One region of the Clostridium sp. CM038 genome, then DNA from elsewhere that is predicted to be linked to it. Evidence: a T-box and tRNA genes for the amino acid it is inferred to sense, from the RefSeq annotation. Region 1 holds a T-box; the other holds one or more tRNA genes.
The links. A T-box is a leader RNA that pairs with one kind of tRNA and senses whether it is charged. The one in region 1 lies ahead of thrS (threonine--tRNA ligase), so its partner is inferred to be a tRNA-Thr.
Positions count from the first base shown of each region.

Region 2: it encodes a tRNA-Thr, which carries the amino acid that the T-box ahead of thrS (threonine--tRNA ligase) is inferred to sense. The anticodon was not compared.

Region 1 covers NZ_CM143651.1:3,667,616-3,674,355, reverse strand. Annotated here, with positions in the region: gene ACWJKS_RS16815 (glutamine--tRNA ligase/YqeY domain fusion protein) at 1-1,233, shown strand, start outside; gene thrS (threonine--tRNA ligase) at 1,287-3,224, opposite strand; T-box leader at 3,359-3,561, opposite strand; gene ACWJKS_RS16805 (polysaccharide deacetylase family protein) at 3,664-4,560, opposite strand; gene ACWJKS_RS16800 (hypothetical protein) at 4,726-4,980, opposite strand; gene ACWJKS_RS16795 (C40 family peptidase) at 5,291-6,358, shown strand.
Region 2 covers NZ_CM143651.1:216,283-223,022, reverse strand. Annotated here, with positions in the region: gene recD2 (SF1B family DNA helicase RecD2) at 1-2,107, opposite strand, end outside; gene metK (methionine adenosyltransferase) at 2,314-3,489, opposite strand; SAM riboswitch class I at 3,575-3,677, opposite strand; tRNA gene ACWJKS_RS00990 (tRNA-Tyr) at 3,780-3,864, opposite strand; tRNA gene ACWJKS_RS00985 (tRNA-Thr) at 3,870-3,944, opposite strand; tRNA gene ACWJKS_RS00980 (tRNA-Val) at 3,977-4,052, opposite strand; tRNA gene ACWJKS_RS00975 (tRNA-Tyr) at 4,095-4,179, opposite strand; tRNA gene ACWJKS_RS00970 (tRNA-Thr) at 4,185-4,259, opposite strand; gene yyaC (spore protease YyaC) at 4,617-5,171, shown strand; gene mreB (rod shape-determining protein) at 5,297-6,331, opposite strand; gene spoIIID (sporulation transcriptional regulator SpoIIID) at 6,458-6,712, opposite strand.

The DNA.
Region 1 (6,740 bases):
CCATACAAAAATAGAACTGTGGAAGAGAACCTAGATCTATTTGACCGTATGAGAAAAGGTGAATTCGTTGATGGATCCAAGGTTCTAAGAGCTAAAATTAATATGAGTTCTCCTAATATAAACATGAGAGATCCAATAATTTATCGTATATCTCATGCGGTGCATCATAATACAGGAGATAAATGGTGTATTTATCCTATGTATGATTATGCGCATCCAATAGAAGATGCAATTGAGGGTATTACACATTCGATTTGTACTTTAGAATTTGAAGATCATCGTCCATTATATGATTGGGTAGTAAATCAATGCGAAATGGAAAGTAAGCCAAGACAAATAGAGTTCGCAAGATTAAATATAACAAATACAGTAATGAGTAAAAGAAATCTTAAGCAATTAGTAGACGAAGGAATTGTAGATGCTTGGGATGACCCACGTATGCCAACTATAGCAGGACTAAGGCGTCGTGGCTACACACCAGAAGCTATACGCAATTTTTGCAGAGAAATTGGCGTTGCAAAAGGTAACAGCACTGTAGATGGACAAATGCTAGAGCACTTTATAAGAGAAGATTTAAGTCCAAAGGCGCTTAGAACTATGGCAGTTTTAAGACCATTAAAAGTAGTTATTACAAATTACCCAGAAGCTCAAGTGGAAATGCTTGAAATTGAGAATAATCAAGAAAATCCAGAAATGGGAACTCGCCAAGTCTCATTCTCAAGAGAAATATATATAGAACGAGAAGATTTCATGGAAAATCCACCTAAGAAATACTTTAGATTGTTCATAGGTAACGAAGTAAGGCTTAAGGGAGCATACTTTATAAAATGTAATGAAATGATTAAAGATGCTGACGGAAATATATGTGAAATTCATTGTACTTATGACCCAGAGACTAAGAGTGGTAGTGGATTTACAGGGAGAAAAGTTAAAGGAACAATTCACTTTGTAGATGTAGTAAATGCAGTGCCTGCAGAATTTAGGTTATATGAGCCTTTAATTTTAGATGAGAAGCAAGAAGAAGGAAAAACTTTCATAGATCAAATAAATCCGGATTCTATAGAAATATTACAAGGGTTTATAGAACCAAATATGAAGAATTCAAAACCACAAGATAAATTTCAATTCTTCAGACATGGATATTTTAATGTAGATTCTAGATACACAACCGATGATAAAATAGTGTTTAACAGAATAGCATCTTTAAAAAGTTCATTTAAAATTAATAAATAAAAGTTAATAAAAAAAGCAAGTACAAGATTTTATCCTGTACTTGCTTTTTTTAATTATAATAGCTTAGTTTCTATTTCTTCTTTAATTCTTGAAATAAATGAGTCTAAAGAAGTTGCACCTTCATCACCATTTTTGCGGCTTCTAACAGAGACTTCATTTAGTTCTGCCTCTTTTTCACCAACTATTAATAGGAAAGGGGCTCTTTCATTACGAGCTTCACGAATCTTGTAGCCAATTTTTTCTGCTCTAAAGTCTGCAGAGGATCTGATTCTTGATTCCTTAAGCTTTGCAACTACCTTTTCTGCATAATCATGATATTTTTCAGAAATAGGTAATACCTTAACTTGTAGTGGTGCAAGCCAAGTTGGGAAAGCACCAGCATATTTTTCGATAAGCATTGCAAGTGTTCGCTCATAGCAACCAATAGAAGTTCTATGGATAACATATGGACGCTTTTTAACTCCATCTTTATCAATATAAGTCATGTCAAATCTATCTGGCAGTGCGAAGTCAATTTGCACTGTAATTATAGTATCTTCTTTACCATGAACATTTTTGAATTGAAGGTCAAGCTTAGGACCGTAGAAAGCAGCTTCACCGATAGCTGTTTTATAATTTATTCCTAAGTGATCTAGTATATCTTTCATCTTCGATTCAGTTTCTGCCCAAGCCTCAGGGTTGTTAATATACTTATCTTTATTTTTTGGATCCCATTTAGAGAATCTGTAAGTAATATCATTTTCGATTCCAAGTGTTTTCATTACATAGTTAATTAAATTTATAACATCTTTAAATTCTTCTTCTAATTGCTCAGGGGTAACAACTAAATGACCCTCTGAAATAGTGAACTGACGTACTCTCATAAGACCATGCATTTCACCTGAAGATTCATTTCTAAATAAAGTTGAAGTCTCCCCATATCTAATTGGAAGGTCACGATAACTCTTTTGATCTGCATTATAAATTGTAAATTGGAATGGGCATGTCATTGGGCGAAGTGCCATGACTTCTTCATTTTTAGATTCATCACCAAGGACAAACATTCCATCTTTATAATGATCCCAGTGACCAGACATTTTATATAAATCGCTCTTAGCCATAAGAGGAGTCTTAGTTAAAACATAACCTCTTTTTTCTTCCTCATCTTCAACAAAACGTTGTAATAATTGGATTACCCTTGCGCCATTAGGCATAAGTAGAGGCAAACCTTGACCTATAACATCTGATGTTGTAAAGAATTTTAGTTCACGGCCAAGCTTGTTATGGTCTCTTTTTTTAGCATCTTCCATCTTCTCTATATGAGCATCTAAATCGGATTTTTTAGTGAAGGCAGTTCCATATATACGGCTAAGCATCTTGTTTTTCTCGTTACCTCTCCAGTAAGCTCCTGCAACTTGAGTAAGTTTAAATGCCTTTACATACTTTGTAGACATTAAATGTGGTCCCGCACAAAGATCTGTAAATTCGCCATGTTTGTAGAATGATAATTTTGCGTCAACTGGTAGGTCTTCAATTAATTGAACTTTGAAATTTTCATCTCTTTCTTCCATAAAAGCAATAGCTTCATCTCTTTCAAGCTCGAATCTTTCTATTGGAAGATCTTCTTTAACAATCTTTTTCATTTCTACTTCGATTTGTTTAATTTCATCTGCTGAGAAAGAATCTTGTTTATCAAAATCATAGTAGAAACCCCCATCTATAGCAGGTCCGATGGCAAGTTTTGTACTAGGGAACAATCTCTTTACTGCTTGAGCTAAAATATGAGTAGCACTATGCCTAAAGGCTTTTTTACCTTCTTCGCTATCAAAAGTTAATATACTAACATCGCAGTCCTTAGTGATTTTATAACGTAAATCTACGATTTCATCATTAACCATTCCAGCACAAGCAACTCGTGCAAGGCCCTCACTAATATCTTTCGCAATTTCAATTACAGTCATTTCAGATTCATAAGTTTTAATTGAACCATCTTTTAATTTAATGTTTATCATATGTATTGCTCCTTTCTTTTATCTTATAGGGTTAAGTCATATTTGAGAAATAACACTAGCATAAATATTATGCGCAATTCTTTAAACCTATATTTTTATAAAACAAAAAAAACCCGTCCCAATTCTAATTATAGAATTGGGACGAGATTATAATTTCCCGCGGTTCCACCCAAATTGTTTATAAAATAAACCACTTAATAATTATAACGGAATTACCGGACTTTATTGAAGTCACTCAGAGGCAGTCTTCAGCCAATTTCATTTAAGAATACTTCCAGCTAAGGTATCCTTTCTCTGTAAATGTGCCATGGCTTACTTTTCTCTTCGTAGAATTAAATTATTATATTTATATTAATTATAGCACTTGCACTAAAGATGTCAAGGTAGCAAATAAAGTTATTTAGGCGTTTTCAACAAAATAAATAGTAGGTAAGATTTTCTATTTTACTACTTTAAATTGTGGTGGATAAGTATTTTCAGAGAGTACATCAAAGATGAAACCTTGATTTGTAAGACCCTCAATAATTTCAGGTAAGGCTTCAACTGTTGTGGTTTTTGGATTTAAATCATGCATTAATATAATGGCGTGTTTAGTCCGACTAGATTGAGTTAAAACTGATTCTATAATCTTATGTTTGTGCTGACAAAAAGCGGAAGCATCACTAGAATCAACATTCCAATCAAAGTATTTATAACCATCCTTATTCATTTCACTAATTACAGTGTTCATTATTTCCATGCCACCGTAACTGTGACTAATAGTATTATTAGAGCCACCAGGATATCTTAAAATATGACTAGGCTTTTTACCTGTAATTTCAGTAAGGAACGAATCTAATTTTTTTACGTCTTTTTTAAAATTATCTGGCGATGCATAAATACTATTATAATCATGACTGTAAGTGTGATTAGCTAAAGTGTGCCCATCGTCAGAAATTTGTTTATACAAAAATCTTGATTCAGGGTGACCATTTACAAAAAAAGTAGCCTTAATATTATATTTTTTTAGGACTTTTAAAATTTGTAAAGTGTTGCTAGATACCCCGTCATCGAAGGTTAAATAAGCTATTTTAGTATTATCTAATTTGGATTTATATAAGACTTCATCCTTTTTGATAGTACTTTCGAGGATCTTATTTTGTGATTTTAACTTCTTATTGTCCTCATGAATCTGAGCTATTTGATGCGACAATAAACTATGTTGATGTTCACTTGAAACTACGGTTACTTGGCTAACTGCGACTCCTAAAAACGAAGTAATGCATAAAGTAAAAATAGAAATTTTTACTATTAGGAGTTTTAATGAGTGCTTTTTTTCTATGATTGAAATTCTCATAGTAATACCTTCCTTTTTTATATTCATGTACATATATTATCTATATCAATTTGTAATAGGTTTAACGACATTTCAGAAGGAAGTCTCCAACTTCTATAAGTGGGAGTTACACCCCCCGAACACACAGAGAACTTCAGTGGAAGTATAAAGCTCCTTCTGAGGTCGTTAATACTTCAGCTCCGAAGGAGATGAGTTAAACCTATTAACTTTTTCTGAAACGCTAGAAGCTGTTTCAATCAATTGATAATTTGTCTTTGTTAAAGTCTGATTTTCACCTTTTAGAGAATCAAATTCGATTCTTAAAGATTCAATTTTGAGTTTATTAGCATTTATTTTACTGTTATTAAAAAAATAAAAAAATATTGAATTTAAAAATAGGACACTAACAAGCATTATGGAAATAATATTTTTCTTTTTCATTCTTATTCTCCTTCCTTGTAAAACTTACCAATCGACAATATTATACACTGCAATGTGTTATAACTCAACTTCTGCATTAATAAATAATGGATTTTTTTAATAAATAAGGTAATGTTTTTGCAGACAAAGTGGGGGACGGTTAACAATTATTAATATAATTGTTAACCGTTTTGTCAGGTTTCACGAGAAGTTTATTTTATGTAATGTTTCCCAATTGCATAAAAATGGACAATTTTCATAACAAATACATAAAACTGTGGTATATTTCTTAGGAAGTTATAAATTCTAAACAAATGAAGGGGATGTACTAATGAAGAATGCATTAAGAAATCTTGCAGTTATGATGATATTAATTTTTAATTCAAACGTAACTGTATTAGCTGTTGGACCAAATGCAGAGGTGCAGAAGAATGACTCATTATCTAAAATTGAAGGACAAAGAGAAAAAATCGAAATGAAAATAGAAGAATTTGATAATGAAATTCAACAAAACATGGCTAAAACAGAAGAGAATAAAGATAAAATATCTAAAACTGAAAAGGCAATTGAAAGTGCCGCAGTGGAGATTAATCAGGTTGAAAAAGAGGCTGAAAAAGAACAGAAGGTATTTAATAGTAGGATGAGAACCATGTACATAAACGGGTTTAATGGATATGCGAGCATAATACTTGATTCAGAGAGTTTCGGTGATTTTGTATCAAGAGTAGAAAATATAAAAACCGTTATAGAATATGATATAAAAGTAATGGATGAGTTTGAAGATACCAGAAAAGAATTAAATGAAAAACAGCAAAATTTAAACAAGACAAAGAAGGTATTATTGAGTTTACAAGTAGAAAATAAGCAGAAGTTAAATAAGATGATTGCAACTAAAGAATCACAAAACAAATTACTGGCTGAGCGAAATAGCAAGGAAAATCTTCTTCCAGGAGGGACAAGCAATCCACAAATATTAGCAACTAAAAACATAACAAAAGCAAAGGAAGCATCACCTCAATTTACACCTTCAAGAGGCGCAGCTACTCCATCAAGTAATGCTGTAATAGCCTATGCTTCTAACTTTCTTGGCACACCATATTTATGGGGCGGTACATCGCCATCGGGATTTGATTGCTCAGGATTTACGCAATATGTATATGCACATTTTGGAATATCTGTAGGAAGGACAACCTTTGATCAGATAAAGGATGGCGTACAAGTGTCTAGAAATAACCTTCAATCTGGAGATTTGGTGTTCTTTGGAAGTGTTGGTAATCCGCATCACATGGGTATTTATGTAGGGAATAATACATATATACATGCTCCTAGTACAGGAGATGTGGTTAAAGTTTCAGCTATGACAAGATCAGATTTTATATCAGCTAGACGAGTGAAATAGAAAGTACATAATTAAAAATAGTAAAGCATAAAATTTCTCCTTTGCGCCGTGCAAACGAAAGAGAATTTTATGTTTACCATACAACATAGTGGGGACGGTTAACAATTATTAGTTATAATTGTTAACCGTTTTTGAAGTTTTACGAGGAGTTTATTTTCACAAAATAATTCCAAATTGATAATCTTCACAACAACTACATAAGTTTTTGATAAATTTTTTCTATGATTATAATTTACTTTATCATATTACAAATATTAGTATCCATGATTACTAATAGCTCTTTATTAACCTTTGAATAGGATGAATATTGAATTTATGGTATTTTTAAAGACATTTTATTTGGATATCTTTATATTAGGATGAGTTTCGGTTATCATAGTAA
Region 2 (6,740 bases), 680 kb from region 1:
AAACAACCATATTCTTTGCTCTAGTTATCCCTGTATAAAGTAAATTTCTGTTCATTAAAAGTGGGGGCCCCATAAACATAGGCATAATTACAACTTCAAACTCACTACCTTGACTTTTATGTATTGTAATAGCATACGCTAAAGCTAGTTCATCTAAATATACACCTTCATATTCTACCCGTTTGTCATCATCAAAAATCACAATAACATTTTCATTATCTTCATCAATATCTTCAACATACCCTACATCACCATTAAAAATGCCCACTCCATCTTCAGCTTTTGCATTAATTTTTTTCCATTTTATAGAGTAATTATTTTTAATTTGCATAACCTTGTCGCCTACCCTAAATATAGTATTCCTATATTCCTTTTCCTTTTTATACTTAGATTTAGGGTTCAATATTTGCTGAAGCTTTCCATTTAGATTTTCTATACCCAATATCCCTTTTCTCATAGGAGAGAGTATTTGAATGTTCTTCATCTTATCCCACTCTTTGTTAAATTTTGGCAATCTGGTATTGATTAAAGCAATTATACTGTCCAAGATTTTCTCCGGCTCATTATTCTCAATAAAATAAAAATCTTTATCCTTTTTATTCAAAATAGGCATCTCGCCATTGTTAATTTTATGAGCATTCACAATAATCATACTTTCTTGTGCTTGCCTAAAAATCTCCTTAAGCTTAACTACTTTAACACATTTACTGTCAATAATATCTCTTAGTACATTACCCGGTCCGACAGATGGCAATTGGTCAACATCACCAACAATTATAAGTCGAGTTCCTACGCTGATAGCTTTTAATAAACTATTCATAAGCATTATGTCTATCATAGATGCTTCATCAATAATTAGCACATCACAATCTAAAGGCGATTCCTCACTTCTAGAGAACTGCGACCCATCATCTCTGCCTACTCCAAGTTCTAATAACCTATGTATGGTTTTGGCTTCGCGACCAGTAGCCTCTGTCATTCTTTTGGCAGCCCTTCCGGTGGGCGCAGCCATATAAACTTTCATTCCTGCTTCTTCAAATACCTCTATAATGCAATTAATTATAGTAGTTTTGCCAGTACCTGGACCTCCCGTTATTATTTCAATACTATTTTCTGCAGCACCACAAATAGCAGTCTTTTGAGACGTTGCGAATTTTATGTTTTTTTCTTCTTCGAAGTCATTAATCTTTTCTTCTATGTCTATTTCTAATTCGTCATACTTTTCTATAGATAAGGTTATAATTTTTTTAGTAATAGCTAATTCACAGTAATAGAACGGCATAGTGAAAACACAGTCTTCTTCATCAATATTTTCGACTTTCAATTTTCCCTGCAATACATTATCATAAACATTTTTTTCAATTTCTTCAGCCGTAACCCCAAGAATATTTTTAGATTCTTTGTATAATTTGTTTAAGGGCATATAAGTATTTCCCATAGCGCAAAATTCATTTACCACATAATTAATTCCACTTTGTATTCTGAAAGGCGACTCTTTGTCAATGCCTAAACTTTGTGCTATCTTATCTGCAATTTTAAATCCTACTCCAGAAATGGTTTCAGTTAACACATAAGGATTATCCTGTACTACCTTTATAGAGTCTCCTCCATATTTTTTATAAATTTTCACACATTGGTTAGGTGTTACTCCATATGTTTGAAGAAATATCATTATATTTTTAACTTCTCGTTGCTTAGAATATGATTCAAAAATTAATTGAATCTTTTTTTGTCCTACACCATCAATCTCTTTTAATTTTTCAATTTCATTATCTAATATATTCATGGTGTTTTCACCAAAGTGCTGTACAATTTTTTTAGCAGTTATTGGTCCAATTCCTTGAATAACTCCTGAAGCTAAATATTTTTCTATACCTTCAAGTGAACTAGGTATTATTTCCTCACATTGTATTATTCTAAATTGCTTGCCAAATTGAGGATGAGTAACCCACTCCCCCGTTAATTTCAGGTTCTGCCCTTCACTTATATATGGCACAATGCCTACCACAGTTATCTGCTTTTTATTATCATTCAAATGAGCAATTATATATCCATTTTCTTCATTATGAAATACTACATCTTCGATTATCCCTTGTATTTCCGGCATAAAATCTCTCCTATTTATAAATTCATATAATAACATTAATAATAATATTATTAGCAATAATATTATTATTAATGTTATTATATCATATGTATTTTACATCTCTTATGTTCAGTATACCCCTATCTTAGGTTTTATCAAAATACTACTTAATAATCACATGCACTAAAAAGGGATAACAATTAATAATTGTTATCCCTTTTTTTATATTATACGTACTTTTTTATTTCATCAACCTTGTTTAGTTTTTCCCATGAAAGATCTAAATCAATTCTTCCAAAATGTCCATAGGCAGCTACTTGTTTATAAACAGGTCTTCTTAGTTCTAATTCTCTTATAATTACAGCTGGCCTTAAATCAAATACTTTTTCAACTATTTGAACTATTTTATCATCGTCAATTTTTCCTGTTCCGAAAGTTTCGACCTCTATAGATACCGGTTTAGCTACACCTATAGCATAAGCTAACTGAATTTCCAATTTATCTGAAACTCCTGCAGCAACTAAATTTTTAGCAACCCATCTTGCAGCATATGCAGCGGATCTATCAACTTTTGTTGCATCCTTTCCTGAGAATGCTCCACCTCCATGTCTTCCATATCCACCATAAGTATCTACTATTATTTTTCTTCCTGTTAAACCAGAGTCTCCTTGCGGTCCTCCAATTACAAATCTGCCTGTAGGATTTATATAATATTTAGTATTTTCATCTAATAATCCACTTGGAACTACAGGTTTTATTACATGCTCTTTTAAATCATTTTCAATTTGATCATGAGTTGCTTCTTCCGCATGTTGAGTTGAAATAACAATAGTATCTATTCTTACTGGCTTATTATCTTCATACTCTACAGTAACTTGAGTCTTTCCGTCCGGTCTTAAGTAATCTAATGTGCCATTTTTTCTTACTTCGCTTAACTTTCTTGCTAATCTGTGAGCCATAGCAATTGGTAGTGGCATGTATTCTGGTGTCTCATTAGTTGCAAATCCAAACATCATGCCTTGATCACCAGCACCTATTGCGTCAACCTTATCAATCTCGCCTGCTTTAGATTCTAATGCCTCATCTACTCCCATAGCTATATCTGTTGATTGTTCATTAATAGACGTAAGTACAGCGCATGTGCTAGCATCAAACCCGTATTTTGCTCTAGTATATCCTATGCCTTCAATGGTATTCCTAACAACCTTAGGAACATCTACATAACAACTAGTTGTTATCTCTCCCATAACTAAAACCATTCCTGTAGTAACCGCTGTTTCACAAGCAACCCTAGCATAAGGATCTTGCTCTAAAATAGCATCAAGTACAGCATCTGAAATTTGGTCACAAATTTTGTCTGGATGTCCTTCTGTAACGGATTCTGATGTAAATAATCTTTTCATTATAATTCTCCCTTCTATTCTCTAAAATTTCCCTATAAAAAAATAAAACCTCTTCCAAATATAAGAAGAGGTGATTTAATCATCTCCCTTATCTTGCAGATTATAACTGCAGGAATTGGCACCATGGTGCATTGCACCGGTTGCCGGGTTTCATAGGGCCTTTTTCCCTCCACCTCTCTTGATAAGAGTTATCAATTATTAAGTTTTAATTATAATACCATATGCATTCTATGGTGTCAACAGAATCTAAACCCTGTAAAAAATAAAAAAAGACATCTATAGATGTCTTTTGGTGGAGGAGGACGGATTCGAACCATCGAAACATTACGTAACAGATTTACAGTCTGCCCCCTTTGGCCACTCGGGAACTCCTCCATATGTGGAGCTGGCAATAGGAATTGAACCTACAACCTGCTGATTACAAGTCAGCTGCTCTACCGTTGAGCCATGCCAGCATGCATTTTATTCTATTTTAAAAAGATTATTATGGTGGGAACAACAGGGTTCGAACCTGTGACCCTCTGCTTGTAAGGCAGATGCTCTCCCAGCTGAGCTATGCTCCCATAATTTATTGTAAGCCATAATTTATTGTAAACCATTATAAATGGTGGAGGAGGACGGATTCGAACCATCGAAACATTACGTAACAGATTTACAGTCTGCCCCCTTTGGCCACTCGGGAACTCCTCCACTTATGGAGCTGGCAATAGGAATTGAACCTACAACCTGCTGATTACAAGTCAGCTGCTCTACCGTTGAGCCATGCCAGCATATTATGTTTTATCATTTTGCCGTTTTACCGTTTTACCGTGTCGACAAGAATTATTATACAACTTTAATTAATTAATTTCAAGTCTATTATCCTTTAATAAACGACTTCTTCTCTCCATAACTATACTATTCGCATATTTGCTTAATATTAAGCATTGATACAACTTACTATTTGCACAAATAATTTATTATATTTTTTATTTGGTTTTCCTTCATATAGTTAATATACTTATATATCATTTTTTAATTAATCATTTTTTTATTCTTTATTATAATAATACACGGGATTTATTCATATAAATTATTCATAGGAAACTAATAATTTTTCCCCAGCGCAATACAAGGAGGTATATTTCTTGAGTAAAGCTAAAACCCATTATAAAGATCCTTTAGCATACTATACACTTTCTAATTTTCTAAAAGACTATATTGACAAAAATACTTTAGTTGTTTGCATAGGTACCGATAGATGTATAGGCGATTGTCTAGGTCCTTTAGTTGGTACACTTTTAAAAAATAGTTCCTTTCCATTACCTGTATATGGCACTATAGATAATCCAATTCATGCCTTAAACATAGATAGTAAATTATCTAAAATAAATGCATTGCACCCAAATTGTACTATAATAGGTGTAGATGCTTGTTTAGGAGACATTTCAAATATTGGAGAACTCCAAGCTAGAAATTATCCAATTCATCCTGGCAAAGGTGTAGGGAAAACCCTTCCTAAGGTAGGCACTCTTTCATTAATAGGTATAGTAGATTCAAGTGATGATAGTGAATTATTTACAAATAGAAACATAAGATTGAGCTTGGTAATGGATATTGCTAATGTTTTAAGCAGATCCCTCTTGCATTCATACTATTTGCACTCCCTTACCAATGAAGAAAATAATTTGAGCCCTGTTTAACATGCTTTAATTAGTTTTAAATAATTATCCACAATTTAAACTTACAAATCTTATATAATATAAAAATAAGCAATACAATTAAACTAATAATTGTATTGCTTATTTTTATAGCTTGCTTATACTTTTTATTCTGTTAAGCATAATTCTCTTCCATTGAATGAATTATCTAACTTATCCATATAATCCAATACTTTACCTGTTCCGAGTGCTACGCATGAAATCGGATCCTCCGCTAGATATACCGGAACTTTAGTAACCTCTTGTATGAGCTTACCTAAGCCTTTTAACAATGCACCTCCACCAGTCATAACTATACCTTTATCAGCTATATCTGCTGAAAGCTCAGGTGGTGTTTTTTCTAATACGGAATGTGCACATCCTGCTATTAAATATACCGCCTCTTTTAAAGCTTCTCTCATTTCTTCTGATGATACTTCTAAATTCTTAGGAAGACCTGTAATTAAATCTCTCCCTCTTATCTCCATGCTTGTCTTTTCTTCTTGTTTATAAGCACAACCTATGTTGATTTTTAAATCCTCTGCAGTCCTCTCACCAATCATTAATTTATGTTTTTTTCTGATATATTTTATAATCTCTTCATCAAACTTATCACCAGCTACTTTAACTGATTCACGTACAACCATGCCTCCTAAAGAAATAACTGCAATATCAGTCGTGCCTCCACCAATGTCAATAACCATATTACCACTTGCTCTAGTAATATCGAGTCCCGCTCCGATTGCCGCTGCTAGTGGTTCTTCTATAAGTTGAACTTTCTTAGCTCCGGCATTTCTACCTGCATCTTCTACCGCTCTTCTTTCTACTTCCGTTGCTTCGCAAGGTACACATATTACAACTTTTGGAGAAGATAACCTTCTTTTCCCACAAGCCTTCTTGATAAAATGATTTAACATTTTTTCAGTTATGTCATAATCCGAAATAACACCGTCCCTCATAGGGCGTATTGCCACAATATTGCCTGGTGTCCTTCCTATCATTTGCCTAGCTTCTTCTCCTACTGCCAATACCTTATTATTATTTCTATCTATGGCAACAACAGAAGGTTCTTTTAATATAACACCTTTTCCTTTGATATATACAAGCACTGTAGATGTACCCAAATCTATTCCCATATCTGTACCCATTCTAAAAAAAAACATTTCAAAACCACTCCTGCTCTTTAGTATATTCAATATTTAAATTACACTAAACTCTATTCTATAAAGCTATAAGAAAACCCTCTTTTAATTTTAAAATTTTTTTATAGTTTTTAGCTTCGAATGTTTTTATCCTTGTGCTTCTTTATATTTCAATTTAGTTGCTCTTCCGCCTCTTATATGCCGCTCAGCTTTATTTATATCCAAAATTGTTTTTGCATCGCTGGCAATTTGAGGATTTATTGTGGGTAATCTTTCCGTCATATCCTTGTGTATAGTACTCTTGCTAACGCCAAACACTTTGGCAGTTCTTCTTATTGTAGATTTTGACTCGATAATGTACTTAGCAACTTCTAGTACTCGATCTTCAATATAGTCTTTCAAGTGTTGCCTCCTTAACCCTTATATATTT